DNA from 3 places in the Lysinibacillus telephonicus genome. Region 1 is predicted to be linked to each of the others. Evidence: a T-box and tRNA genes for the amino acid it is inferred to sense, from the RefSeq annotation. Region 1 holds a T-box; the other regions hold tRNA genes.
What was found. The T-box of region 1 lies ahead of proS (proline--tRNA ligase). A T-box ahead of a tRNA ligase gene usually reads a tRNA of that ligase, here a tRNA-Pro.
Positions count from the first base shown of each region.

Region 2: it has a tRNA-Pro gene. The T-box ahead of proS (proline--tRNA ligase) is inferred to sense a tRNA for this amino acid. The anticodon was not compared.
Region 3: it has a tRNA-Pro gene. The T-box ahead of proS (proline--tRNA ligase) is inferred to sense a tRNA for this amino acid. The anticodon was not compared.

Region 1 covers NZ_CP155468.1:2,323,978-2,333,008, forward strand. The annotation lists gene MKY04_RS10995 (TAXI family TRAP transporter solute-binding subunit) at 1-210, opposite strand, end outside; gene proS (proline--tRNA ligase) at 637-2,073, opposite strand; T-box leader at 2,229-2,463, opposite strand; gene MKY04_RS11005 (methyl-accepting chemotaxis protein) at 2,755-4,746, shown strand; gene MKY04_RS11010 (hypothetical protein) at 4,957-5,697, opposite strand; gene MKY04_RS11015 (MBL fold metallo-hydrolase) at 5,776-6,588, opposite strand; gene MKY04_RS11020 (methyl-accepting chemotaxis protein) at 6,757-8,481, opposite strand; gene MKY04_RS11025 (DUF3953 domain-containing protein) at 8,824-9,031, opposite strand, start outside.
Region 2 covers NZ_CP155468.1:3,275,401-3,284,431, reverse strand. The annotation lists gene MKY04_RS15935 (MgtC/SapB family protein) at 1-698, opposite strand, end outside; gene MKY04_RS15930 (DMT family transporter) at 808-1,707, shown strand; rRNA gene MKY04_RS15925 (16S ribosomal RNA) at 2,047-3,598, shown strand; rRNA gene MKY04_RS15920 (23S ribosomal RNA) at 4,050-6,970, shown strand; tRNA gene MKY04_RS15915 (tRNA-Val) at 7,040-7,115, shown strand; tRNA gene MKY04_RS15910 (tRNA-Thr) at 7,120-7,195, shown strand; tRNA gene MKY04_RS15905 (tRNA-Lys) at 7,202-7,276, shown strand; tRNA gene MKY04_RS15900 (tRNA-Leu) at 7,292-7,373, shown strand; tRNA gene MKY04_RS15895 (tRNA-Gly) at 7,392-7,466, shown strand; tRNA gene MKY04_RS15890 (tRNA-Leu) at 7,472-7,560, shown strand; tRNA gene MKY04_RS15885 (tRNA-Arg) at 7,585-7,661, shown strand; tRNA gene MKY04_RS15880 (tRNA-Pro) at 7,669-7,745, shown strand; tRNA gene MKY04_RS15875 (tRNA-Ala) at 7,777-7,852, shown strand; tRNA gene MKY04_RS15870 (tRNA-Met) at 7,870-7,943, shown strand; tRNA gene MKY04_RS15865 (tRNA-Ile) at 7,952-8,028, shown strand; tRNA gene MKY04_RS15860 (tRNA-Ser) at 8,044-8,136, shown strand; tRNA gene MKY04_RS15855 (tRNA-Met) at 8,173-8,249, shown strand; tRNA gene MKY04_RS15850 (tRNA-Asp) at 8,253-8,328, shown strand; tRNA gene MKY04_RS15845 (tRNA-Phe) at 8,339-8,414, shown strand; tRNA gene MKY04_RS15840 (tRNA-Gly) at 8,420-8,493, shown strand; tRNA gene MKY04_RS15835 (tRNA-Ile) at 8,498-8,574, shown strand; tRNA gene MKY04_RS15830 (tRNA-Asn) at 8,584-8,658, shown strand; tRNA gene MKY04_RS15825 (tRNA-Ser) at 8,662-8,752, shown strand; tRNA gene MKY04_RS15820 (tRNA-Glu) at 8,773-8,844, shown strand; rRNA gene rrf (5S ribosomal RNA) at 8,928-9,031, shown strand, end outside.
Region 3 covers NZ_CP155468.1:355,640-364,670, forward strand. The annotation lists rRNA gene MKY04_RS01580 (16S ribosomal RNA) at 1-985, shown strand, start outside; rRNA gene MKY04_RS01585 (23S ribosomal RNA) at 1,438-4,359, shown strand; rRNA gene rrf (5S ribosomal RNA) at 4,485-4,600, shown strand; tRNA gene MKY04_RS01595 (tRNA-Val) at 4,612-4,687, shown strand; tRNA gene MKY04_RS01600 (tRNA-Thr) at 4,693-4,765, shown strand; tRNA gene MKY04_RS01605 (tRNA-Tyr) at 4,775-4,858, shown strand; tRNA gene MKY04_RS01610 (tRNA-Lys) at 4,865-4,939, shown strand; tRNA gene MKY04_RS01615 (tRNA-Gly) at 4,981-5,055, shown strand; tRNA gene MKY04_RS01620 (tRNA-Leu) at 5,061-5,149, shown strand; tRNA gene MKY04_RS01625 (tRNA-Arg) at 5,173-5,249, shown strand; tRNA gene MKY04_RS01630 (tRNA-Pro) at 5,257-5,333, shown strand; tRNA gene MKY04_RS01635 (tRNA-Ala) at 5,368-5,443, shown strand; tRNA gene MKY04_RS01640 (tRNA-Met) at 5,457-5,533, shown strand; tRNA gene MKY04_RS01645 (tRNA-Ser) at 5,545-5,637, shown strand; tRNA gene MKY04_RS01650 (tRNA-Asp) at 5,656-5,731, shown strand; tRNA gene MKY04_RS01655 (tRNA-Phe) at 5,743-5,818, shown strand; tRNA gene MKY04_RS01660 (tRNA-Gly) at 5,824-5,897, shown strand; tRNA gene MKY04_RS01665 (tRNA-Ile) at 5,902-5,978, shown strand; tRNA gene MKY04_RS01670 (tRNA-Asn) at 5,988-6,062, shown strand; tRNA gene MKY04_RS01675 (tRNA-Glu) at 6,064-6,135, shown strand; gene MKY04_RS01680 (sensor histidine kinase) at 6,577-7,962, opposite strand; gene MKY04_RS01685 (response regulator transcription factor) at 7,950-8,612, opposite strand; gene MKY04_RS01690 (lantibiotic immunity ABC transporter MutG family permease subunit) at 8,643-9,031, opposite strand, start outside.

The DNA.
Region 1 (9,031 bases):
TTCAGTTGAGTAAATTTCCCCCATAGTTGTACCCAGAATATTGTAGGGTCCAGACGCCCCACCAGTAGCAATTGTCACAATATTTGTTTCTAACCCATCCCCTGAACTTTCATTTGAAGTGCTTGGCTCATTTGTAGTGCCAAAATCACCACCACATCCTACTAAAAATACTGATAATGCTATTGATGAAAATAATGCAGATTTTTTCATATATTAGCCCCCCTTGTTTGAATGAAAACGGATACAAAATATGATAAAATAATACCCATTCATCAAAAATTTTACAGTAATGTTAACAAATTGTGAAATTTTTGAGTAACTAAAATATAAGATATATGAAACTGAAAATCAATATTATATTTTAAAAATTAAAACAATTTGAATAATATAAAAGAAATATAATGATAGTATAACACTATTTTTGATAATTATTTTTGAGTTTTAGTTGATTTATATTATTTTTTTAAGTCTAGTAGATTAATGATTTCCCTCGTTTTACTCCAATTTTATAAGAATCACATATACTACATTAGTTTACATAATAATATTATTAAAAATCTGCATTAAAAAAAGAAGGGGAACCAAGACACTCCCCTTCTCTCTATTATATTTATTAAATACTTCTGCTTAATTTTATTAATAAGCTCTTCCAAACCATACTGTGTGTCTTGCTTCTTTTCCACAATTGATGCAAGTATGTTTTTCAGTTGGTGGGTTGAATGGAATGTTACGTGTTGTGAATTTAGTTTCTTCTTTAACATGTTCTTCACATGCATCATCACCGCACCATCCAGCTAAAACCCAACCTGGAATTGTTCCGTTTTTCTCAGAATCAGTTAAATGTTGTTGTAATTGTTCTAAAGAATCAATATGAGTATGTGAGTTAGCGTCACGGAATGCTTTAGCTTTATCATATAAACGTGTTTGCATAACTTCAAGCTCTTTTTCGATTGCTTCAACCACAGAAGCTAACTGAACAGTTTGCTTTTCAGCTTCATCACGAGCTTTTAATAATACTTGATTGTTTTCTAAATCACGTGGCCCAAGCTCGATGCGTACCGGTACACCTTTTAATTCCCACTCGTTAAATTTGAAACCTGGCGATTGGTCTGAATCATCAAGACGAACTCGGATACCTTTCGCTTTTAATGCTGCAAAAATTTCGTCTAATTTCTCAATAATTGCAGGGTTCTTTTTCCATGGCCCAACAGGTATTAAAACAACTTGTGTTGGAGCAATTTTTGGTGGAAGAACTAGACCTTGTTCATCACCATGAACCATAATAACTGAACCGATTAAACGTGTTGAAGTTCCCCACGAAGTTGTATGAACATGAACATGTTTATTTTCTTTGTTTAAATATTTAATATCAAAGGCTTCAGCAAACTTTGTACCTAAATAGTGAGATGTACCTGCTTGAACCGCTTTCCCGTCTTTCATCATTGCTTCTATTGAATATGTGTCAACTGCCCCTGCAAAACGTTCAGATGGTGTTTTTTGACCATCATATACAGGAATCGCTAGGAAACCTTCTACTACTTCTTTATAGATGTTTAACATCTGCATTGTTTCTTTACGAGCGTCTTCTTCATCCACGTGAGCAGTATGTCCTTCTTGCCATAAGAACTCAGAAGTTCGGATAAATGGAAGAGTTTTCTTTTCCCAGCGGAAAACGTTTGCCCATTGGTTAATTAACAGTGGAAGATCGCGATAGCTTTTAATCCAATCTGAGTATAGGTGCCCGATCATTGTTTCCGAAGTTGGACGAAGAGCAAGACGTTCCTCTAATTGCTCTCCTGCTGCTTCTGTTACCCAAGGAAGTTCTGGTGAAAATCCTTCGATATGATCTTTTTCTTTCTGGAAGAAAGATTCAGGTATTAACATTGGGAAATATGCATTACGGTGACCAGTTTCTTTAAAACGGCGATCCATCTCCCCTTGGATATGTTCCCATAATTCGTAGCCATCTGGTTTGAAGGCAATACAACCGCGAACTGGTGTGTAATCCATTAAATCTGCTTTTTGAATTGTATCAATGTACCATTTTGAAAAATCATTTGTTTGTTGAGACATATTTATTCCTCCTAAAAACTTTTTACAATTTAGACCTTTCATTACCCTATTTAAAGCATAAAGATAGTCGTTTCATAAAATTGGTAGTTAGTCTTATTTTCACCATATTCACTGCTATTAAACGTAAGCAAATAAAAAGCACAAAGCGTCCTCAAGCAAAGGACGTCTTTGTGCTGAATCGACGTGGTACCACCTTAGTTCGGCCATTGCTTTCTTCAATTAAAAAGATAGCGCTTATGGCCCTCTATCGTTATGTAACGGTAACGACTCGGTTAGTTTTTCTAACTTCTCCGTGATAGGGTTCAATAAGAAGCGGTGATATAGCTCTCAGCAACTGCTACATTTTCTGTTTCACAATTCTTATTTACTTGGTCACATCATTGATTTTATATTTCTTATAATGTATCAAATAAAGAAGAATAATACAATGTTGGTAAAAGAATTTTTATCAAAAAATTAATGGAAACTTTTAATTTCTATCAAATAAAGTTACCAACCATAAACAATATTAAATCCTTTAAAAAGCTATTCCCAAATAATAGTAAATTATATGTAATAAAGTATTATATTGATCTTCAAATATTTTAATTTTCACTATAATTTATACTTCTGAAGTCATATTTAATAAGACTCATACGAAATGGTAATATTATATCGAAAACATATGGGAGGTGTATATTATTGAAATTATCAATTAGATGGCGAATTATTGCAATTGTACTAGTAATTATTGTACTCGGCCTAGGTTCTTTAGCAACTATTAGTTCATTAACAATTTCTTCAAAAACAGAAGAAAGTGTTGTAAATCAGAGTGGGATTATAGTTAATCAGTTATCAAACTCTATTACAACTTTTTTGGATGGATATGAACAAAGCATGAAAAAAATGTCTGCTTCGCCAGAAGTGCTAGATTATTTTAAAAACTCTACTACATATAACGATGCAGCGGATATAAAGTTCCGAAGCGAGCTAGCTACATACCTTTCTGTTTATAATGGAGCCTCTTCGATTTATTTCACAGACGGTGATAAAATTATTACTGAACCACATTTTGATGAAATTTTTGATTTAGATGTTCATTCCCGTTCATGGTTCAATGATGCAATTGCTAATCCAGATTCCTTTATTTGGTCTGCTCCATATATCGACTCTTCTACCGGTCAATATGCAATTGCTGGTTCAATAGCTGTAAAAGAAGGCAATGAGGTTGTAGGTGTATTAGGCGTTGATATTCTATTATCAAGCTTAACAGAAATGATTTCTTCAATTGACTTAGGTTTTGAAGGATATCCTGTTATTCTTGATGCAAGTGGTACAGCTATTGTTCATCCATCTAAATTCGGTGAAAATTTAAGTTCAGAAGAATATGTTGCATCAATCCTTGCTGATTCAAATCAAACAAGTAATCTTGAAACATCTGTTGATAATGAAGAATCGGTATTAGTTTATAATAAAATCCCTGAAATTGGCTGGACTGTTGCGGCTATTTATAATGTAGATAATTTACAAGAAAATGCTCAAAGTATTCAACATATTATTCTTTTATTTACAATTGTCATCTTAATTATTACATTTATTGTTCTATATTTCTTTATTACTAAAACCATTAAACCAATTTCTACATTAAGTTCTTTAATGGGTCAAGTATCAAACGGCGACTTAACAGTTCATATAGATGTAAAATCTCAAGATGAGATCGGGCGTTTAAGTCATCACTTTAATGAAATGATAGATAATATGAAACGAATTATTGGAGTTGTAAAAGACTCTTCTCTAAATGTTGAAGAACGCTCTCATCATTTAAGTGCCCTAGCTGAGGAAACAAGTGCATCCAGCATTGAAGTTTCAAAAGCAGTAAATGAAATTGCAGTCGGTGCTACCACATCTTCTGAAAATGCTGATGCTGTTACAGAATCATCAAGTAAGCTTGGCGATAAAATTAATGGAATGCAGGAACAGTCAAAGGCCTTGCATGATATTACTTTAGAAGCTGGAAAATTAAACGAAATTGGGCAAGAAAAAATGAAAAATTTACTTGGTTCATTCGACTTATCTAAAGGCGAATTAAATGAAATGACTGCTTCAGTTTCTACATTAGAGAAAAAAGTTGCAGCAATTGGATCAGTTATGGATACTATTTCAGAGATATCCGCACAAACTAATTTACTTGCCCTTAATGCAAGTATTGAAGCAGCTCGTGCAGGAGAACATGGCAAAGGCTTTGCAGTTGTTGCAGAAGAAGTTCGTAAACTAGCAGAACAATCTGCATCTGCAACAGAACAAGTAAAAACAACAATCCTTGAATTACAGCAAAAGTCACATCAAGTTACATCACAAATGAAAGAAATGGAAAATACATTTAATGATCAAGGAATAGTTGTCGAGGATACTGGTGCTCTTTTTGCTAGTATTTCGAATTTGATCAATAATATGGAAGTTACATTTACTAATATCACAACTGAAATTGAAGATATTGTAAAATATAAAGATCGTGTTGTTGAAACTATTGAAACTATGGCACTTACAGCACAATCAACTGCTGCAGCTTGTGAAGAAGTTAGTGCATCAAGTGATGAGCAGCTTACAGCAATTAATTCTGTAGCAGATGCTTCTGAACAATTAAATAATTTAAGTACAGAATTGTCTATTGCGGTAAGTAAATTTAAGATTTAATAGTTAATTAAGAGGCTGTCCTAGTACTATGTACTCCATACTTTTAGGGCAGTTTTCTTTATTTATTTTGTATCTGTCGCTTCGCTTTCGATACAGAATGAATTTGTATCTGTCGCTTCGCTTTCGATACAGAATGAATTTGTATCTGTCGCTTCGCTTTCGGTATATCAAAGAGGACGTCTCACACCCTTTTGAGACGCCCTCTTTTTGTTATATTCCATTTTTCAACTTCTCTATATAATCTGAGGAATTTTGATATACTTTTTCAATCTTTTCTTCTATGAAATTGGAGCGTTCAAATAAAATGGTACGTAAATGGTCAATTTGACGGATTATTTTTTCCATTAATCCCTCGTTACAATCTACTCGATTTAATACATCTTTTTGCGATTCCTCTATATATGAAACTTGACTAACCATCTGATCGTTCAATTGGTACTGTTCATCTAATTTCTCTTTCATTTGTTCATTCATAAATGCAACTTGTTCAATTCGTTTCATCATTGCTTCGTTTATAACAGCCAATTCTTTTAATAATTCAATGACTTCCCTTTGCTTATCTTCCATTAAAGCATGGTTTTTAACTATTTCCTTTTGAGAATTACTAATTGAATTTACTTGGTTAGATAAACTATCATTTATTTGCTGTTCATGATTTAAAATCTGCTCGAATTTTAAGTTTTGGGCTTCAACTTTTTCTATGGAATTCTTAACCTGATTTTTTAATTCACTGAAACGAAGATCAAAGCTCCCCCATTTCATTAATTGTTGCTGGTTCCATTGAAGTTGAGAATTTTGTATGCGTGATACTTTTTGATGTACGGTTTGAATGGAAGCTCGATGTTGTTCAAGCATATCGGATAAGTAATCTCTTTTAAATTCCATTTGATTCGGTTCAACTAATTCGTTATCGTTCATATACACTCCTGGGTGATTAATGTATATTCCCATTGATGACTACACCCCCTTATATTCGCCTCATATAGTTTATGCAAATATTCTATATAGGCTACTTCCTAGGTCTAGCCTCTATTCGATGTTAAGTTCCTTTTTAATTAATGAAATATTTCCATTATGGTCTTCAAATTGACCATTTTTGTATTTATAGTCTTTCAATAAATGTCTGCAATCCCAGTAATTTTTTATTGATTTTCTTAGCTCTTGAATATATTGCAGTGACTTATCATTACGAATAATAATTTCTTTACTAGTTTCCGCTATATGTCCATGTCCTGGAATTAGCATATTAATTTTATGTTTTGATAATATTATATCTGTTTTTCTTAGTGTTTCCTCATACTTTTCACTACTGAAATAAATAAACGGAATTTCCAAATCCGATAAGTAATCCCCTGCTACCCAAATTCCAAGTGGTTCGATAATTGTATAGATAGAATCATTCGTATGTCCTTCGGCTTTATAAAATGTTAAAGTAGTTTTACCTATTTTCAGTACTTGGCCATCGTTATTGACTGTTATATCGACAGGAGGAAAAAGGATTGGGTAGTCACGGTCTATATAATACTGATCATCAAATTGTTTTATTTGATTTAATAATTCTTCTTTATTATCTCTATCTTTAAAAATTTTACTTGCAATTACAGTTGCACCTAAAAAAGCACCATATCCTATAAAATGATCCCAGTCAGAATGAGTAAATAGCAGATAAATAGGCCGATTTCCTTTCACTTTATTTACATGTTCCTGAATCTCCTTTACTTCATTCGGAAGTAAATTTGGATCCACGATCAATAATACGTCTTCTGTTTGTATGACCGATGACGTGGTTTTATATAGTTCGCTTTGAAACACTGTAATTTGTTCGTTTTGAAATTGAATCAATATTCTTCCCCCAATAACTCATATTATTTTCAGATGCCTTTCCTAGAATTAGTATTTTAAACTTTAAAACAGTTTTTTTATAGTTAAAACTCTATTTGTACCTGCTGCCTCCCTTTACAGTACAGAAAAATGGACGTCTATACTCTAAGACGCCCATTTTTTGCTTAGTTATTTTAATTTGAAGTTTTTAACATACTTCTCCAGCTTTTCAGCCATTTCTGTTGATTCACTGGAACGGCTTGATATTTCTGAAATACTAGCTGTTGTTTCCTCTGCAGCAGCTGAAATATTGTTCATAGTATTTTCAATCTCATGAATCGAATGTGTAAATTCATTGATCATTTCTACAATTTTATTTGATTTTTCTGTTTCAGTTGAAAGTAGATTAGAAATGCTTTTAATTTCATTCACTGTTTGATCCACAGCGATAGAAATATTCCGAAGTGCTTTTGTTGTTTGTTCGACTGTTTCAGCACCCTTTTCTATATATTTATTACTCTCAGAAGAAGAAATCATAACGTTTCCAATTCGTTCCATAATATCTTTTATAAGTTTTTCTACTTCAGATACTTCTGAATTTGATTGCTCGGCAAGTTTCCGAACTTCTTCTGCTACAACTGCAAAACCTTTACCGTGCTCTCCAGCTCTAGCTGCTTCAATAGATGCATTTAATGCTAGTAAATTAGTTTGAGAAGCAATGGTTGAAATAGTAGTTGTGATTGTTTGAATTTTTGTTGTAGATTCTACCAATTGCTTAATAGTATCGCTTACTTCTTCTGAACCATTTTTTATTTTTTCCATGTCGCTGCTAATTTCTTTAGCACGCTGCTCCCCTTCTGCAGCAATTTTCATTGTCTTATTTGAGTTGATTACTGAAAGATCTGCCTTTCCTTTCATATTTTGCAAGTCATCTGCCAATGTTGTTAAAACATTTGAAGCATTATCGGCATGTTGCATTCCATCCGTCATGGCGACGGTAACATTTTCAATACTATTTGCAACTTCTTGAACAGTATCATTCATTTCTTTTAAAGTACTTGCTGTTTCATTTGCGTTTAATGTAAGTTGATGGGAAGTTTGACTCATCGTTGAAATCATATTTTGTAAATTCAGCGTCATCTGATTTAACGTATCAGCTAAATTACCAATTTCATCCTTACTTTTTACATTAGTTTTTTCAACCATTAAATTACCTTGTGCAATTTCCTTTGCTTGCTTTATTAGTTGTGAGATAGGTTTTGTTTTTCGACCAATTAATAATGCTGTTACAAGTGATGCTATTAACATAGGAATTAAGCTAAGCAGAATTCCTTTACTTACAACACCCCAAGTTCTTTCAGTAACAATGTCTGCATTAAAATCTATTGCGCTAATAGCAATAATTTCCTTAGCTGGATCATGGTCTTTGTAAATAGGTGCATATCCTGATAAACGTTCCATTCCTGCAAAATCATATGGCTCTGAATATGTTGGATGCCCCATTTCTAATAGTGCTGAAATGGCTTTTTCATCTATTTGAAAAGCATCTCCGGGTTCTAGTCCTTGTTCTCTAAGATTTTCATCAACTGCTATTAAATTACCATTTAAATCTAATATATATTGAGCTTCAAATATATCTTTATGAGCAGTAGTCCAATTTAATTGTTCTCCTATTTTCATTTGTAATTCAGAATTTCCAGCTATAGCACCTGCTAATTCCTCTGTATCTATTAGGCCAGTAGTTATATTAGCACATCCATAAGCTTCTATTCCAGCAGCCTCATATAATTTATCATAGGCTGTAAAATAAGTAGCAATGGAAGTGATTAAAATCATGACCACAAGTATCCCCGCTATAATAGTGCCTAGTTGAAAAGTTAAAGTGTGTCTAATCTTACTAGTTCTTTTGTTCATTTTATTAGAAAGCCCCCTATAGTACTAATAACACAACTGTCATAATCATACTATGAAAAGATGTATAGAGAAACTATGTTTGAAAATTTTTTACTTTTTAGTATTAAGATGGTATTTTTATTGACATAATGGGAACTTTGCTATATAGAAGCTACAATTTGTTTAATATTTTCTAAAACTACTATTTTAGAATAACTATAACTACTTATCTGGAGAATAATATCTAAAATCGATTTATCATTTTAGTTTACATAATAAATTTACGGTAATTAAATGATTTATGAAAATCACCTTTACGCAAATTTCCATTAGGAGATATTTATAGATCAATGGTTACATTGGCTACCCATTTAAAATACTTAGAAATACAGCGAATATTAAAAATATTGCAACACCAAAATAAGAGATAGACCACAATCGTTTTTGCGTGCTTTTATATTCCCTCAATCCAAGGATAATAAATATACCACTCAATAAAGCTAGTGATAATTGATTAAAACGAAAGTCATCAGTTACAATACTATAACTACTAATTCCAATGACTAAAACT
Region 2 (9,031 bases), 950 kb from region 1:
TTTTGTACATAGGGAAGTGAATGCAAAGTTTGGTAAATCGTTAAAGTATCTGTTCGAAATAATGTTGAGAGGCGCATATCGACTTCGTAAAGAAATTGTTCTGATGAAACAGGAATGTCTTTTATGCGGATATTATCAATATGCATTTCATTTTCCTTCATAAAAGCAAGCAGCTTACGAATGTTCTCCTCTTCATCTAGTCGTACTTTTAAGACTAATTCCTTCATTCGTATTCTTTTTGGACCTATTTTCAATAAAAAAGGAGCGATTAACTCAATACCGATTACGACAATCACAACTGTCGCAAAAGCTTCTATATAAAAGCCCGCACCTACCGCAATTCCAATCCCGGCAGCACCCCAAATCATTGCAGCCGTTGTTAATCCAGTTATACTGTCGTTTCCTTTTCGTAAAATTACACCAGCACCTAAAAATCCGATGCCACTGACAATTTGTGCTGCTAAACGAAGAGGATCCATTGTAATATTAATATCGTCACGCGCGGGTGTACTATATGCAGTTTCAATCGAAATAATTGTTAATAAACAACTAAAAGTTGCAATAACTAAACTGGTTTTTAAGCCAACCGGTTTCTTTTTTAATTCTCTTTCGATGCCGATGATTAAACTTAAAGTTGCAGCCACTATAAGTTTTACGATAATTTCGTAAGAGAACGGTTCGCTAAAAATTACATCCAATTACAATCCTCCTTTTTTATCTTGATAACGGTGGGTAATAATGACAAAATAAGAATTAATCTCTTGTTTTATTAATATAGCAAAAATATAAAGAATGGGGTTAGAAAAAATGGATAAACCAGGCATACATCCGTACATACCAATTATCATCGGTGTAATTTCAATTTCATTGTCCGCAATCTTAGTAAAATTGGCGAACGCAGATGCAGGGGTTATTGCTTTTTATAGAATGCTTTTTTCTGTAGTAATTATGAGCCCTATATTCTTTTATAAATATGTACATGAAATTAAAATACTCTCAAAAAGAGATTGGATTTTTTCTTCAATTGCAGGTATTTTTTTAGCATTTCATTTTATATTATGGTTTGAATCATTAAATTACACTTCAGTAGCAAGTTCAACTGTGCTTGTTACTCTCCAGCCATTGTTTGCATTTGTAGGTACATACTTTTTCTTTAAAGAAAAACTATCAGCTAAAACGATTATTTCAGGTGCCGTTGCAATTTTAGGGAGTGTTTTAATTAGTTGGGGAGACTTTAAAATAAGTGGAACTGCATTTTATGGGGATATTCTTGCATTGATTGCATGTGGGTTAGTAACAGGTTATTTACTCTTTGGACAAGATGTACGAAAACGAATTACATTAATTACATATACAATGGTAGTTTATTCAATAAGTACAGTAGTTTTATTTTTTTATGTACTATTAAAAGGAGAATCGTTTGGTCCATATCCTGCGGTAGATTGGATGTGGTTCTTGTTACTTGCGATTATTCCAAATTTATTAGGACATACTTTGTTTAACTGGGCTCTGAAATGGGTAAGTACTAATGTTATTTCAGTCGCGGTATTATTCGAGCCAATTGGTGCTGCCATATTAGCATATTTTATTTTTGCGGAGAATCTAATTGCAACGCAAGTAATTGGCGGAATGATTGTAATAGCAGGGATTATGCTATTTGTTGTTGATTTTAAAATTATAAGTAAGTTTTTTAGAAAAATATCTTGATTTATATTTTAGTGTATAGTATATTATTACTTGTCCTTAAGGACGCGAACAATTTTGAAAAAGATATTTTCAAATAGTGTTGTTGTTTCCTTTTGGATAAGTTATAATAATAAGGTTGCTAAAAAATAGTGATTTTATTCGCTTGACATACTAGTTTTAAATATGTTAAACTTTAAAAGTTGTTGTCGAAAATAACAACTTAAAATGAACCTTGAAAACTGAACAACAAAACGTTAATGAAATAAAGTTTTTAGTAGCTGACCCTCGTCAGTGAACGAAACAAAATTTTGGACATCAAATATGATGCCAGTGTAATTTAGAGCTTTTATCAAATTTTCTTTTATGGAGAGTTTGATCCTGGCTCAGGACGAACGCTGGCGGCGTGCCTAATACATGCAAGTCGAGCGAACTGATGAGAAGCTTGCTTCTTAAGATGTTAGCGGCGGACGGGTGAGTAACACGTGGGCAACCTGCCCTATAGTTGGGGATAACTCCGGGAAACCGGGGCTAATACCGAATGATTCATTTCATCTCCTGATGAAATGCTGAAAGATGGTTCTGCTATCGCTATAGGATGGGCCCGCGGCGCATTAGCTAGTTGGTGAGGTAACGGCTCACCAAGGCGACGATGCGTAGCCGACCTGAGAGGGTGATCGGCCACACTGGGACTGAGACACGGCCCAGACTCCTACGGGAGGCAGCAGTAGGGAATCTTCCACAATGGGCGAAAGCCTGATGGAGCAACGCCGCGTGAGTGAAGAAGGTTTTCGGATCGTAAAACTCTGTTGTAAGGGAAGAACAAGTACAGTAGTAACTGGCTGTACCTTGACGGTACCTTATTAGAAAGCCACGGCTAACTACGTGCCAGCAGCCGCGGTAATACGTAGGTGGCAAGCGTTGTCCGGAATTATTGGGCGTAAAGCGCGCGCAGGCGGTCCTTTAAGTCTGATGTGAAAGCCCACGGCTCAACCGTGGAGGGTCATTGGAAACTGGAGGACTTGAGTGCAGAAGAGGAAAGTGGAATTCCAAGTGTAGCGGTGAAATGCGTAGAGATTTGGAGGAACACCAGTGGCGAAGGCGACTTTCTGGTCTGTAACTGACGCTGAGGCGCGAAAGCGTGGGGAGCAAACAGGATTAGATACCCTGGTAGTCCACGCCGTAAACGATGAGTGCTAAGTGTTAGGGGGTTTCCGCCCCTTAGTGCTGCAGCTAACGCATTAAGCACTCCGCCTGGGGAGTACGGTCGCAAGACTGAAACTCAAAGGAATTGACGGGGGCCCGCACAAGCGGTGGAGCATGTGGTTTAATTCGAAGCAACGCGAAGAACCTTACCAGGTCTTGACATCCCGCTGACCGCTATGGAGACATAGCCTTCCCTTCGGGGACAGCGGTGACAGGTGGTGCATGGTTGTCGTCAGCTCGTGTCGTGAGATGTTGGGTTAAGTCCCGCAACGAGCGCAACCCTTGAGATTAGTTGCCATCATTCAGTTGGGCACTCTAATCTGACTGCCGGTGATAAACCGGAGGAAGGTGGGGATGACGTCAAATCATCATGCCCCTTATGACCTGGGCTACACACGTGCTACAATGGACGGTACAAACGGTTGCCAACCCGCGAGGGGGAGCCAATCCGATAAAACCGTTCTCAGTTCGGATTGTAGGCTGCAACTCGCCTACATGAAGCTGGAATCGCTAGTAATCGCGGATCAGCATGCCGCGGTGAATACGTTCCCGGGCCTTGTACACACCGCCCGTCACACCACGAGAGTTTGTAACACCCGAAGTCGGTGAGGTAACCTTTAGGAGCCAGCCGCCGAAGGTGGGACAGATGATTGGGGTGAAGTCGTAACAAGGTAGCCGTATCGGAAGGTGCGGCTGGATCACCTCCTTTCTAAGGATTTGTCGAAAAGCGGAAAACACCGCTTAGCTAAGGTAGCGGATTGGAGCGACTGAGTCGAAAACCTGTTTTCGAACGAAGGCGCGAAATCAGCGTACGAGCTGGTGTTTGAAGCTAGACAATACGGAATGATTAAGCTTGGCTTAATCAACATTAACGTTTTGTGTTCAGTTTTGAAGAGTTCATATAAATGAATTATCTTCAATTTAGTAATTTGTTCTTTGAAAACTGGATAAAACGACATTGAAACAAACAAAGTTCAAGAAATTTATTGTAAGTTCTTAAGTCTTTTCTTTATAGAAAAGCTGTAACTAACTTCAAGGGTTTCGAGACACGAGCAGTACAAGGAAATGAACGAGTGAGGACCGGAGCGTACCTATGTACGTGAGGATTCGAACGAGTGAAATTGACGAAAGTATATGATGTGTATCGGAAGCCGCAATTAGGTTAAGTTATGAAGGGCGCACGGTGAATGCCTTGGCACTAGGAGCCGATGAAGGACGGCACTAACACCGATATGCTTCGGGGAGCTGTAAGTAAGCTTTGATCCGGAGATTTCCGAATGGGGGAACCCACTGTTCGTAATGGAACAGTATCTTGACGTGAATTCATAGCGTCATGAAGGCATACCCAGGGAACTGAAACATCTAAGTACCTGGAGGAAGAGAAAGAAATTATTCGATTCCCTAAGTAGCGGCGAGCGAAACGGGAAGAGCCCAAACCAAGAGGCTTGCCTCTTGGGGTTGTAGGACACTCAATACAAGAGTTACAAAAGAATGAATTAGGCGAAGCGATCTGGAAAGGTCCGCCAGAGCAGGTAAAAGCCCTGTAGTCGAAAGTTCATTCCCTCTTGAGTGTATCCTGAGTACGGCGGAACACGTGAAATTCCGTCGGAATCCGGGAGGACCATCTCCCAAGGCTAAATACTCCCTAGTGACCGATAGTGAACCAGTACCGTGAGGGAAAGGTGAAAAGCACCCCGGGAGGGGAGTGAAATAGAACCTGAAACCGTGTGCCTACAAGTAGTTAGAGCCCGTTAATGGGTGATAGCGTGCCTTTTGTAGAATGAACCGGCGAGTTACGATTACGTGCAAGGTTAAGTTGTAGAAGACGGAGCCGCAGCGAAAGCGAGTCTGAATAGGGCGAATGAGTACGTGGTCGTAGACCCGAAACCAGGTGATCTACCCATGTCCAGGGTGAAGGTGAGGTAACACTCACTGGAGGCCCGAACCCACGCACGTTGAAAAGTGCGGGGATGAGGTGTGGGTAGCGGAGAAATTCCAATCGAACTTGGAGATAGCTGGTTCTCTCCGAAATAGCTTTAGGGCTAGCCTCGTGATTAAGAATACTGGAGGTAGAGCACTGTTTGGACTAGGGGGGCATCTCGCTTTACCGAATTCAGACAAACTCCGAATGCCAGATATTTATACACGGGAGTCAGACTGCGAGTGATAAGATCCGTAGTCAAAAGGGAAACAGCCCAGACCACCAGCTAAGGTCCCAAAGTAATCGTTAAGTGGAAAAGGATGTGGCGTTGCTTAGACAACCAGGATGTTGGCTTAGAAGCAGCCATCATTTAAAGAGTGCGTAATAGCTCACTGGTCGAGTGACGCTGCGCCGAAAATGTATCGGGGCTAAACGATTCACCGAAGCTGTGGATGTGCATCTTGATGCACGTGGTAGGAGAGCGTTCTAAGTGCGTTGAAGTCAGACCGGAAGGACTGGTGGAGCGCTTAGAAGTGAGAATGCCGGTATGAGTAGCGAAAGATGGGTGAGAATCCCATCCACCGTATGACTAAGGTTTCCTGAGGAAGGCTCGTCCGCTCAGGGTTAGTCGGGACCTAAGTCGAGGCCGACAGGCGTAGACGATGGACAACAGGTTGATATTCCTGTACCACCTCCCCGCCGTTTGAGTAATGGGGGGACGCAGTAGGATAGGGTAAGCGCGCTGTTGGTTATGCGCGCCCAAGCAGTAAGGCGTGGAAGTAGGCAAATCCGCTTCCTAATACGCCAAGCTGTGATGGGGAGTTCGTATGAGCGAAGTACCTGATTTCACGCTGCCAAGAAAAGCCTCTAGCGAGGCGGGAGGTGCCCGTACCGCAAACCGACACAGGTAGTCGAGGAGAGAATCCTAAGGTGTGCGAGAGAACTCTCGTTAAGGAACTCGGCAAAATGACCCCGTAACTTCGGGAGAAGGGGTGCTCTCGTGAGAGAGCCGCAGTGAATAGGCCCAGGCGACTGTTTAGCAAAAACACAGGTCTCTGCAAAACCGTAAGGTGACGTATAGGGGCTGACGCCTGCCCGGTGCTGGAAGGTTAAGAGGAGGGGTTAGTGGCATCACGAAGCTCTGAATTGAAGCCCCAGTAAACGGCGGCCGTAACTATAACGGTCCTAAGGTAGCGAAATTCCTTGTCGGGTAAGTTCCGACCCGCACGAAAGGCGTAACGATCTGGGCACTGTCTCAACGAGAGACTCGGTGAAATTATAGTACCTGTGAAGATGCAGGTTACCCGCGACAGGACGGAAAGACCCCGTGGAGCTTTACTGTAGCTTGATATTGAATTTTGGCACAACTTGTACAGGATAGGTAGGAGCCAGAGAACTCGGAGCGCCAGCTTCGAGGGAGGCGTCGGTGGGATACTACCCTGGTTGTGTTGAAATTCTAACCCATACCCCTTAGCGGGGTAGGAGACAGTGTCAGGTGGACAGTTTGACTGGGGCGGTCGCCTCCTAAAAGGTAACGGAGGCGCCCAAAGGTTCCCTCAGAATGGTTGGAAATCATTCGTAGAGTGTAAAGGCACAAGGGAGCTTGACTGCGAGACCTACAAGTCGAGCAGGGTCGAAAGACGGGCTTAGTGATCCGGTGGTTCCGCATGGAAGGGCCATCGCTCAACGGATAAAAGCTACCCCGGGGATAACAGGCTTATCTCCCCCAAGAGTCCACATCGACGGGGAGGTTTGGCACCTCGATGTCGGCTCATCGCATCCTGGGGCTGTAGTCGGTCCCAAGGGTTGGGCTGTTCGCCCATTAAAGCGGTACGCGAGCTGGGTTCAGAACGTCGTGAGACAGTTCGGTCCCTATCCGTCGTGGGCGTAGGAAATTTGAGAGGAGCTGTCCTTAGTACGAGAGGACCGGGATGGACACACCGCTGGTGTACCAGTTGTCTTGCCAAAGGCATCGCTGGGTAGCTATGTGTGGACGGGATAAGTGCTGAAAGCATCTAAGCATGAAGCCCCCCTCAAGATGAGATTTCCCATTACGCAAGTAAGTAAGATCCCTCAAAGACGATGAGGTAGATAGGTTCGAGGTGGAAGTGTGGCGACACATGGAGCTGACGAATACTAATCGATCGAGGACTTAACCAAACAATTGAACGCATTCAATGTCTTTATCCAGTTTTGAGAGAATGAAAAACTCTCACTATACATAGCCCAGGAGGATTAGCTCAGCTGGGAGAGCACCTGCCTTACAAGCAGGGGGTCGGCGGTTCGAGCCCGTCATCCTCCACCATAAAGCCGGTGTAGCTCAATTGGTAGAGCAACTGACTTGTAATCAGTAGGTTGAGGGTTCAAGTCCTTTCGCCGGCACCATTTTTCGAGCCATTAGCTCAGTGGTAGAGCATCTGACTTTTAATCAGAGGGTCGAAGGTTCAAGTCCTTCATGGCTCACCAGTTTTAATAAAATATGCGGGTGTGGCGGAATTGGCAGACGCACTAGACTTAGGATCTAGCGCCGCAAGGCGTGGGGGTTCGACTCCCTTCACCCGCATCTAAAAGATAAGCACATGCGGAAGTAGTTCAGTGGTAGAACACCACCTTGCCAAGGTGGGGGTCGCGGGTTCGAACCCCGTCTTCCGCTCCAAATGTGCCGGGGTGGCGGAACTGGCAGACGCACAGGACTTAAAATCCTGCGGTAGGTGACTACCGTACCGGTTCGATTCCGGTCCTCGGCACCATTATAAAAATCATGTCAAGATGTAGCGCCTGTAGCTCAATTGGATAGAGCGTCTGACTACGGATCAGAAGGTTGTGGGTTCGACTCCTGCCAGGCGCGCCAAAAGATACGGGAAGTAGCTCAGCTTGGTAGAGCACTTGGTTTGGGACCAAGGGGTCGCAGGTTCGAATCCTGTCTTCCCGACCATAGAATAAAGTGAACTTTTAATAATAATTATGGGGCCTTAGCTCAGCTGGGAGAGCGCCTGCCTTGCACGCAGGAGGTCAGCGGTTCGATCCCGCTAGGCTCCACCAACCATAATAAGGATCCCGGCGGCGTAGCTCAGCTGGCTAGAGCGTACGGTTCATACCCGTAAGGTCGGGGGTTCGATCCCCTCTGCCGCCATCTTTAAAGGACCTTTAGCTCAGTTGGTTAGAGCAGACGGCTCATAACCGTCCGGTCGCAGGTTCGAGTCCTGCAAGGTCCACCATTAGAATAATAAAACGGAGGAATACCCAAGTCCGGCTGAAGGGATCGGTCTTGAAAACCGACAGGCGGGTTAAACCGCGCGGGGGTTCGAATCCCTCTTCCTCCGCCATTTATTTAATCTAATAATTACTATCATTTATATTATCGCGGGGTGGAGCAGTTCGGTAGCTCGTCGGGCTCATAACCCGAAGGTCACAGGTTCAAATCCTGTCCCCGCAACCAAAAGGTCCCGTGGTGTAGCGGTTAACATGCCTGCCTGTCACGCAGGAGATCGCCGGTTCGATCCCGGTCGGGACCGCCATTTTTAAAATGGGTCGATAGCTCAGTTGGTAGAGCATTTGACTGAAGCTCAAAGTGTCGGCGGTTCGATTCCGTCTCGACCCACCATTAACGCGGGTGTAGTTTAATGGTAAAACCTCAGCCTTCCAAGCTGATGTCGTGGGTTCGATTCCCATCACCCGCTCCAATAGGGGCCTATAGCTCAGCTGGTTAGAGCGCACGCCTGATAAGCGTGAGGTCGATGGTTCAAGTCCATTTAGGCCCACCATAACAATATTCCGAAGTAGCTCAGTGGTAGAGCAATCGGCTGTTAACCGATCGGTCGTAGGTTCGAGTCCTACCTTCGGAGCCATATGGGGAAGTACTCAAGAGGCTGAAGAGGCGCCCCTGCTAAGGGTGTAGGTCGGGTAACCGGCGCGAGGGTTCAAATCCCTCCTTCTCCGCCATACATAGTTTTTGTGCGTTTGGCCCGTTGGTCAAGTGGTTAAGACACCGCCCTTTCACGGCGGTAACACGGGTTCGAATCCCGTACGGGTCATATTTTTTTGAAAATAAATTTTAAAAAAAGCTTGAATTATAGACCAAATATGGTATTATAAATCTTGTCCTTAAATAAAATAGTCTAGTGATGATGGCAAAGAGGTCACACCCGTTCCCATACCGAACACGGAAGTTAAGCTCTTTAGCGCCGATGGTAGTTGGGGGCTTCCCCCTGTGAGAGTAGG
Region 3 (9,031 bases), 2.0 Mb from region 1:
ATTATTGGGCGTAAAGCGCGCGCAGGCGGTCCTTTAAGTCTGATGTGAAAGCCCACGGCTCAACCGTGGAGGGTCATTGGAAACTGGAGGACTTGAGTGCAGAAGAGGAAAGTGGAATTCCAAGTGTAGCGGTGAAATGCGTAGAGATTTGGAGGAACACCAGTGGCGAAGGCGACTTTCTGGTCTGTAACTGACGCTGAGGCGCGAAAGCGTGGGGAGCAAACAGGATTAGATACCCTGGTAGTCCACGCCGTAAACGATGAGTGCTAAGTGTTAGGGGGTTTCCGCCCCTTAGTGCTGCAGCTAACGCATTAAGCACTCCGCCTGGGGAGTACGGTCGCAAGACTGAAACTCAAAGGAATTGACGGGGGCCCGCACAAGCGGTGGAGCATGTGGTTTAATTCGAAGCAACGCGAAGAACCTTACCAGGTCTTGACATCCCGCTGACCGCTATGGAGACATAGCCTTCCCTTCGGGGACAGCGGTGACAGGTGGTGCATGGTTGTCGTCAGCTCGTGTCGTGAGATGTTGGGTTAAGTCCCGCAACGAGCGCAACCCTTGAGATTAGTTGCCATCATTCAGTTGGGCACTCTAATCTGACTGCCGGTGATAAACCGGAGGAAGGTGGGGATGACGTCAAATCATCATGCCCCTTATGACCTGGGCTACACACGTGCTACAATGGACGGTACAAACGGTTGCCAACCCGCGAGGGGGAGCCAATCCGATAAAACCGTTCTCAGTTCGGATTGTAGGCTGCAACTCGCCTACATGAAGCTGGAATCGCTAGTAATCGCGGATCAGCATGCCGCGGTGAATACGTTCCCGGGCCTTGTACACACCGCCCGTCACACCACGAGAGTTTGTAACACCCGAAGTCGGTGAGGTAACCTTTAGGAGCCAGCCGCCGAAGGTGGGACAGATGATTGGGGTGAAGTCGTAACAAGGTAGCCGTATCGGAAGGTGCGGCTGGATCACCTCCTTTCTAAGGATTTGTCGAAAAGCGGAAAACACCGCTTAGCTAAGGTAGCGGATTGGAGCGACTGAGTCGAAAACCTGTTTTCGAACGAAGGCGCGAAATCAGCGTACGAGCTGGTGTTTGAAGCTAGACAATACGGAATGATTAAGCTTGGCTTAATCAACATTAACGTTTTGTGTTCAGTTTTGAAGAGTTCATGTAAATGAATTATCTTCAATTTAGTAATTTCGTTCTTTGAAAACTGGATAAAACGACATTGAAACAAACAAAGTTCAAGAAATTTATTGTAAGTTCTTAAGTCTTTTCTTTATAGAAAAGCTGTAACTAACTTCAAGGGTTTCGAGACACGAGCAGTACAAGGAAATGAACGAGTGAGGACCGGAGCGTACCTACGTACGTGAGGATTCGAACGAGTGAAATTGACGAAAGTATGCGATGTGTATCGGAAGCCGCAATTAGGTTAAGTTATGAAGGGCGCACGGTGAATGCCTTGGCACTAGGAGCCGATGAAGGACGGCACTAACACCGATATGCTTCGGGGAGCTGTAAGTAAGCTTTGATCCGGAGATTTCCGAATGGGGGAACCCACTGTTCGTAATGGAGCAGTATCTTGACGTGAATTCATAGCGTCATGAAGGCATACCCAGGGAACTGAAACATCTAAGTACCTGGAGGAAGAGAAAGAAATTATTCGATTCCCTAAGTAGCGGCGAGCGAAACGGGAAGAGCCCAAACCAAGAGGCTTGCCTCTTGGGGTTGTAGGACACTCAATACAAGAGTTACAAAAGAATGAATTAGGCGAAGCGATCTGGAAAGGTCCGCCAGAGCAGGTAAAAGCCCTGTAGTCGAAAGTTCATTCCCTCTTGAGTGTATCCTGAGTACGGCGGAACACGTGAAATTCCGTCGGAATCCGGGAGGACCATCTCCCAAGGCTAAATACTCCCTAGTGACCGATAGTGAACCAGTACCGTGAGGGAAAGGTGAAAAGCACCCCGGGAGGGGAGTGAAATAGAACCTGAAACCGTGTGCCTACAAGTAGTTAGAGCCCGTTAATGGGTGATAGCGTGCCTTTTGTAGAATGAACCGGCGAGTTACGATTACGTGCAAGGTTAAGTTGTAGAAGACGGAGCCGCAGCGAAAGCGAGTCTGAATAGGGCGAATGAGTACGTGGTCGTAGACCCGAAACCAGGTGATCTACCCATGTCCAGGGTGAAGGTGAGGTAACACTCACTGGAGGCCCGAACCCACGCACGTTGAAAAGTGCGGGGATGAGGTGTGGGTAGCGGAGAAATTCCAATCGAACTTGGAGATAGCTGGTTCTCTCCGAAATAGCTTTAGGGCTAGCCTCGTGATTAAGAATACTGGAGGTAGAGCACTGTTTGGACTAGGGGGGCATCTCGCTTTACCGAATTCAGACAAACTCCGAATGCCAGATATTTATACACGGGAGTCAGACTGCGAGTGATAAGATCCGTAGTCAAAAGGGAAACAGCCCAGACCACCAGCTAAGGTCCCAAAGTAATCGTTAAGTGGAAAAGGATGTGGCGTTGCTTAGACAACCAGGATGTTGGCTTAGAAGCAGCCATCATTTAAAGAGTGCGTAATAGCTCACTGGTCGAGTGACGCTGCGCCGAAAATGTATCGGGGCTAAACGATTCACCGAAGCTGTGGATGGACATCTTAGATGTCCGTGGTAGGAGAGCGTTCTAAGTGCGTTGAAGTCAGACCGGAAGGACTGGTGGAGCGCTTAGAAGTGAGAATGCCGGTATGAGTAGCGAAAGATGGGTGAGAATCCCATCCACCGTATGACTAAGGTTTCCTGAGGAAGGCTCGTCCGCTCAGGGTTAGTCGGGACCTAAGTCGAGGCCGACAGGCGTAGACGATGGACAACAGGTTGATATTCCTGTACCACCTCCCCGCCGTTTGAGTAATGGGGGGACGCAGTAGGATAGGGTAAGCGCGCTGTTGGTTATGCGCGCCCAAGCAGTAAGGCGTGGAAGTAGGCAAATCCGCTTCCTAATACGCCAAGCTGTGATGGGGAGTTCGTATGAGCGAAGTACCTGATTTCACGCTGCCAAGAAAAGCCTCTAGCGAGGCGGGAGGTGCCCGTACCGCAAACCGACACAGGTAGTCGAGGAGAGAATCCTAAGGTGTGCGAGAGAACTCTCGTTAAGGAACTCGGCAAAATGACCCCGTAACTTCGGGAGAAGGGGTGCTCTCGTGAGAGAGCCGCAGTGAATAGGCCCAGGCGACTGTTTAGCAAAAACACAGGTCTCTGCAAAACCGTAAGGTGACGTATAGGGGCTGACGCCTGCCCGGTGCTGGAAGGTTAAGAGGAGGGGTTAGTGGCATCACGAAGCTCTGAATTGAAGCCCCAGTAAACGGCGGCCGTAACTATAACGGTCCTAAGGTAGCGAAATTCCTTGTCGGGTAAGTTCCGACCCGCACGAAAGGCGTAACGATCTGGGCACTGTCTCAACGAGAGACTCGGTGAAATTATAGTACCTGTGAAGATGCAGGTTACCCGCGACAGGACGGAAAGACCCCGTGGAGCTTTACTGTAGCTTGATATTGAATTTTGGCACAACTTGTACAGGATAGGTAGGAGCCAGAGAACTCGGAGCGCCAGCTTCGAGGGAGGCGTCGGTGGGATACTACCCTGGTTGTGTTGAAATTCTAACCCATACCCCTTAGCGGGGTAGGAGACAGTGTCAGGTGGACAGTTTGACTGGGGCGGTCGCCTCCTAAAAGGTAACGGAGGCGCCCAAAGGTTCCCTCAGAATGGTTGGAAATCATTCGTAGAGTGTAAAGGCACAAGGGAGCTTGACTGCGAGACCTACAAGTCGAGCAGGGTCGAAAGACGGGCTTAGTGATCCGGTGGTTCCGCATGGAAGGGCCATCGCTCAACGGATAAAAGCTACCCCGGGGATAACAGGCTTATCTCCCCCAAGAGTCCACATCGACGGGGAGGTTTGGCACCTCGATGTCGGCTCATCGCATCCTGGGGCTGTAGTCGGTCCCAAGGGTTGGGCTGTTCGCCCATTAAAGCGGTACGCGAGCTGGGTTCAGAACGTCGTGAGACAGTTCGGTCCCTATCCGTCGTGGGCGTAGGAAATTTGAGAGGAGCTGTCCTTAGTACGAGAGGACCGGGATGGACACACCGCTGGTGTACCAGTTGTCTTGCCAAAGGCATCGCTGGGTAGCTATGTGTGGACGGGATAAGTGCTGAAAGCATCTAAGCATGAAGCCCCCCTCAAGATGAGATTTCCCATTACGCAAGTAAGTAAGATCCCTCAAAGACGATGAGGTAGATAGGTTCGAGGTGGAAGTGTGGCGACACATGGAGCTGACGAATACTAATCGATCGAGGACTTAACCAAAATTTTGAACGCATTCAATGTCTTTATCCAGTTTTGAGAGAACGAACTCTCAATTAAATAAAGGAACTTCGCCTAAGAGCGCAACATCCTGTTGCAACGGCGAAGCCAGCACATCCATGTGCAAGTGAAGTGATGATGGCAAAGAGGTCACACCCGTTCCCATACCGAACACGGAAGTTAAGCTCTTTAGCGCCGATGGTAGTTGGGGGCTTCCCCCTGTGAGAGTAGGACGTCGCTTCGCTTGTTTTATGTGGAGGATTAGCTCAGCTGGGAGAGCACCTGCCTTACAAGCAGGGGGTCGGCGGTTCGAGCCCGTCATCCTCCACCATATATGCCGGTGTAGCTCAGTTGGTAGAGCAACTGACTTGTAATCAGTAGGTCGTGGGTTCGACTCCTATCGCCGGCATCATTACTTGGAGGGGTAGCGAAGTGGCTAAACGCGGCGGACTGTAAATCCGCTCCTTCGGGTTCGGCGGTTCGAATCCGTCCCCCTCCACCATTCTAAGAGCCATTAGCTCAGTGGTAGAGCATCTGACTTTTAATCAGAGGGTCGAAGGTTCAAGTCCTTCATGGCTCACCAGTTTTATAATAAATTGCTAGAAAAATTTGGAGCATGCTTTTGCGGAAGTAGTTCAGTGGTAGAACACCACCTTGCCAAGGTGGGGGTCGCGGGTTCGAACCCCGTCTTCCGCTCCAAATGTGCCGGGGTGGCGGAACTGGCAGACGCACAGGACTTAAAATCCTGCGGTAGGTGACTACCGTACCGGTTCGATTCCGGTCCTCGGCACCATTTTAATTTACTATCAAGATGTAGCGCCTGTAGCTCAATTGGATAGAGCGTCTGACTACGGATCAGAAGGTTGTGGGTTCGACTCCTGCCAGGCGCGCCAAAAGATACGGGAAGTAGCTCAGCTTGGTAGAGCACTTGGTTTGGGACCAAGGGGTCGCAGGTTCGAATCCTGTCTTCCCGACCATAGAATAAAGTTGATTTTTTAATAATATAATTATGGGGCCTTAGCTCAGCTGGGAGAGCGCCTGCCTTGCACGCAGGAGGTCAGCGGTTCGATCCCGCTAGGCTCCACCAAAATTTTATTTATGGCGGCGTAGCTCAGCTGGCTAGAGCGTACGGTTCATACCCGTAAGGTCGGGGGTTCGATCCCCTCTGCCGCCACCATCTATTATAACGGAGGCATACCCAAGTCTGGCTGAAGGGATCGGTCTTGAAAACCGACAGGCGGGTTAAACCGCGCGTGGGTTCAAATCCTACTGCCTCCGCCATTTAAATTAAGTAATAAAGGTCCCGTGGTGTAGCGGTTAACATGCCTGCCTGTCACGCAGGAGATCGCCGGTTCGATCCCGGTCGGGACCGCCATTTAAAATGATGGGTCGATAGCTCAGTTGGTAGAGCATTTGACTGAAGCTCAAAGTGTCGGCGGTTCGATTCCGTCTCGACCCACCATTTTTGCGGGTGTAGTTTAATGGTAAAACCTCAGCCTTCCAAGCTGATGTCGTGAGTTCGATTCTCATCACCCGCTCCATTAGGGGCCTATAGCTCAGCTGGTTAGAGCGCACGCCTGATAAGCGTGAGGTCGATGGTTCAAGTCCATTTAGGCCCACCATAACAATATTCCGAAGTAGCTCAGTGGTAGAGCAATCGGCTGTTAACCGATCGGTCGTAGGTTCGAGTCCTACCTTCGGAGCCACGGCCCGTTGGTCAAGTGGTTAAGACACCGCCCTTTCACGGCGGTAACACGGGTTCGAATCCCGTACGGGTCATAAAAAAACGTGTAGCAATTGCTTGCTACACGTTTTTTAGTGCCTTCAGAATGAAGGGAAAGTTTGGTTAATCTTGTAATCGAGAGGTGGATATTCCTAAGGTGAATTTTTGGGGGAGAAGAAAATAAGATCCATTGTAAGATAAGTTTATCCAGTTATACAATTTATACATAAAGGAATATATCCCTTTGAGATAATATGGTGCGGTGACTTTATTAGGTTCGATTTTCTAATTATTTTTTATTCTAAGTTAATCTTCAAAAAGGGTGCCCGAAATTATTAGCTTTGGGTCACCCTTTTTTAGTTTAGTAATCGTATCAAAGCTTTTTATAATAGTTCCGAAGCTATTGGATTCTACAATGCATAATTAACCCAAGCTATTTTAAAAAAGAGAAGCTCTGGATACTAAGTGCAGCTTTGGTCTAGATCATTTTTTAAACCTTAATTTGTATGCTTATTTATTGGAATCGTTATGGTCACTTTTCCTCCACCAGATAATATATCATTATCAATTAGCAACGTCCCATTATGGTCCTGGACAATTGATTGTGCAATATAGAGTCCCATACCATGGTGATTGCCTGAGCTTCTGCTCGAATCACCTCGATAAAACTGCTTTGTAGCTTTTTTTAAATCTTTTGAGGAAAATCCACAGCCGCTATCAGATACGGTAAAATGTATCGATTCAGCCGAACCTTGGGCAATTAATTTAACCTTTCCATTGTTTGGGGTATGCTCTACGGCGTTTACAATAATGTTTAAAATCGCTCGATAAAAAAGCTCTTTATCAATAAAGATCGACTCTGGAAGCGACACCTTTTGTACATCAACATAAAGCCTTTTTTCTAGAGAAAGAGCCCTCATCTGCTTCTCTAATTCATTTAAAAAGGCATCCGTTTTAACACTGCCTTTTTCACGAACAACATTTTTCTCCATTTTCGATAAATCAATCAGTTCTTTTGTGAATTTTTCTATCTCAATTGTATTTTTCAAAATATAGTCATTATATTGCCTTTGTCTATCGTTTAGCACAGTGCTCTTTAAAAGTTCAGCATTTCCTCGAATAATTGTAATGGGTGTTTTAAGATCATGGGCTAGGGCGGAAATTTGTTCTCTACGTGTCTGTTCTAACTCCCACTGTTGTTTCAATGAAGTATATAATGCATCTTTCATCTGCTCAAATGAAACAGAGATGTCATCTATTTCACGAATTCCCGATGGCTTAATAGTAAAATCTAAATTTTGATTTTGTATTTTTTCAATCGCTTCTTGTAAACCCATCATTTTTTTCTTCAGCTTTCTTCCAAAATGAACTGAAAGAACCGTCACTAGAACCACAATTCCTACAATAAATAATAGGAAGGCAAATAATTGTGGATTTGGCAGGTACTTTCTTAAAGCAGCCGAATGATATTCGGGCACTAATCGGTATCTTAATATACAAATCTCGTTTTCACGTTCTATATACGAATAATATTGAGTGTTATCTCGTTTTTCTCCATTTTGCATCAATTCCCAAGCATGTAAGGCTTCCTTTCTTGTCAGATTGCCTGATAAAAATTCTCCTTGTTTTGAGAAAACAGCGTAGTCAACGAGCTCTGGAATAATATCTGGTGTGACAGAACCGTTTGAAGCAATAAGATTTTTAGATAATGAAATTTGGTTTTCCGCATAATTCGCTGGCAAAATAATATTAGTAGAAAAAGCGAATAGAAATAGACTGAGCAGTAGTGCTACTAAAAGAATAGTTCCAAAACATAAGAAAAGAAGATATCGGAGAAAAAACATGTGAAGACGTGTTCCTTTCCTCGGTGTTAACGTCTCCATTTATATCCAATCCCCCAAACTGTTTCAATTACATCAACGTCAAAGGTATGTAGCTTTGAGCGAATATTTTTAATATGCTCCGTAATTGCAGTGCTGTCGCTTTTCCCGTCATATCCAAAAATCGTTTCGTAAATTTTCTCCTTGGAGAAAACTTGTCCTCTATTACGTGCTAGAAATTCGCATATTTCATATTCGCTTTTTGTTAAAATAACTTTTTCGCCATTAACAAATAACTCTTTGCCAGCGAGATTAAAATGAATTTTATCCGCATACAGAATACGGCGTTTTTCTCTATTTTCCCGTCTTAAGTGAGCATTGACTCTTGCACGCAGCTCACCGATGCCAAAAGGTTTCGTAATATAATCATCTGCACCGATGCCAAGACCGTACATTAAATCTTCCTCCATTGATTTAGCTGTTAAAAACAGGATAGGACAATCAACAGCATGGCGGATTTGGCCACATAAAGTAAAACCATCTATATCTGGCATCATTACATCTAATAAAATTAAATCAAAAGCACCAAGATCCATTTTATATACTTCTGTTACATCCGAAATAATTGTTACTAGATGATTTTCTTCTAATAATGCGTTTTTTACCAACATTAAAATATCTGTTTCGTCATCTACCGCTAATATCTTTGCCATACTTCATCCCTTTTCAATCTCTTACTCTATTTAACTAACAGATTTTCTGCCTTCCCATTTCCAAAACCATATACACGACAGTGTAAATGCAATTAATGTTCCACAAACACAAGCAATGATACCAGTTTTAAGTCCAGTTTCTAATATAGATGGCTCAGCGCCTGACCAATGTAGTGACCATAATGAAACAAAATGACCTCCCCATCCATAGGGGATAAACGACCATATTCCATCACCTAGTCCTGTAAGTAGTAAAGCGACTAAAAGCGATTCAACAATACCAAGGCCAATTGAAGCACCTTTGCCAAAATGAAGACTAACCACAAAATGTAAAACATATATAAATACATGACTAATAAATAAAATGCAAGCTGCTATTACATAGAATCGAAAATCAAAGAAATTTTCATGTAATATCC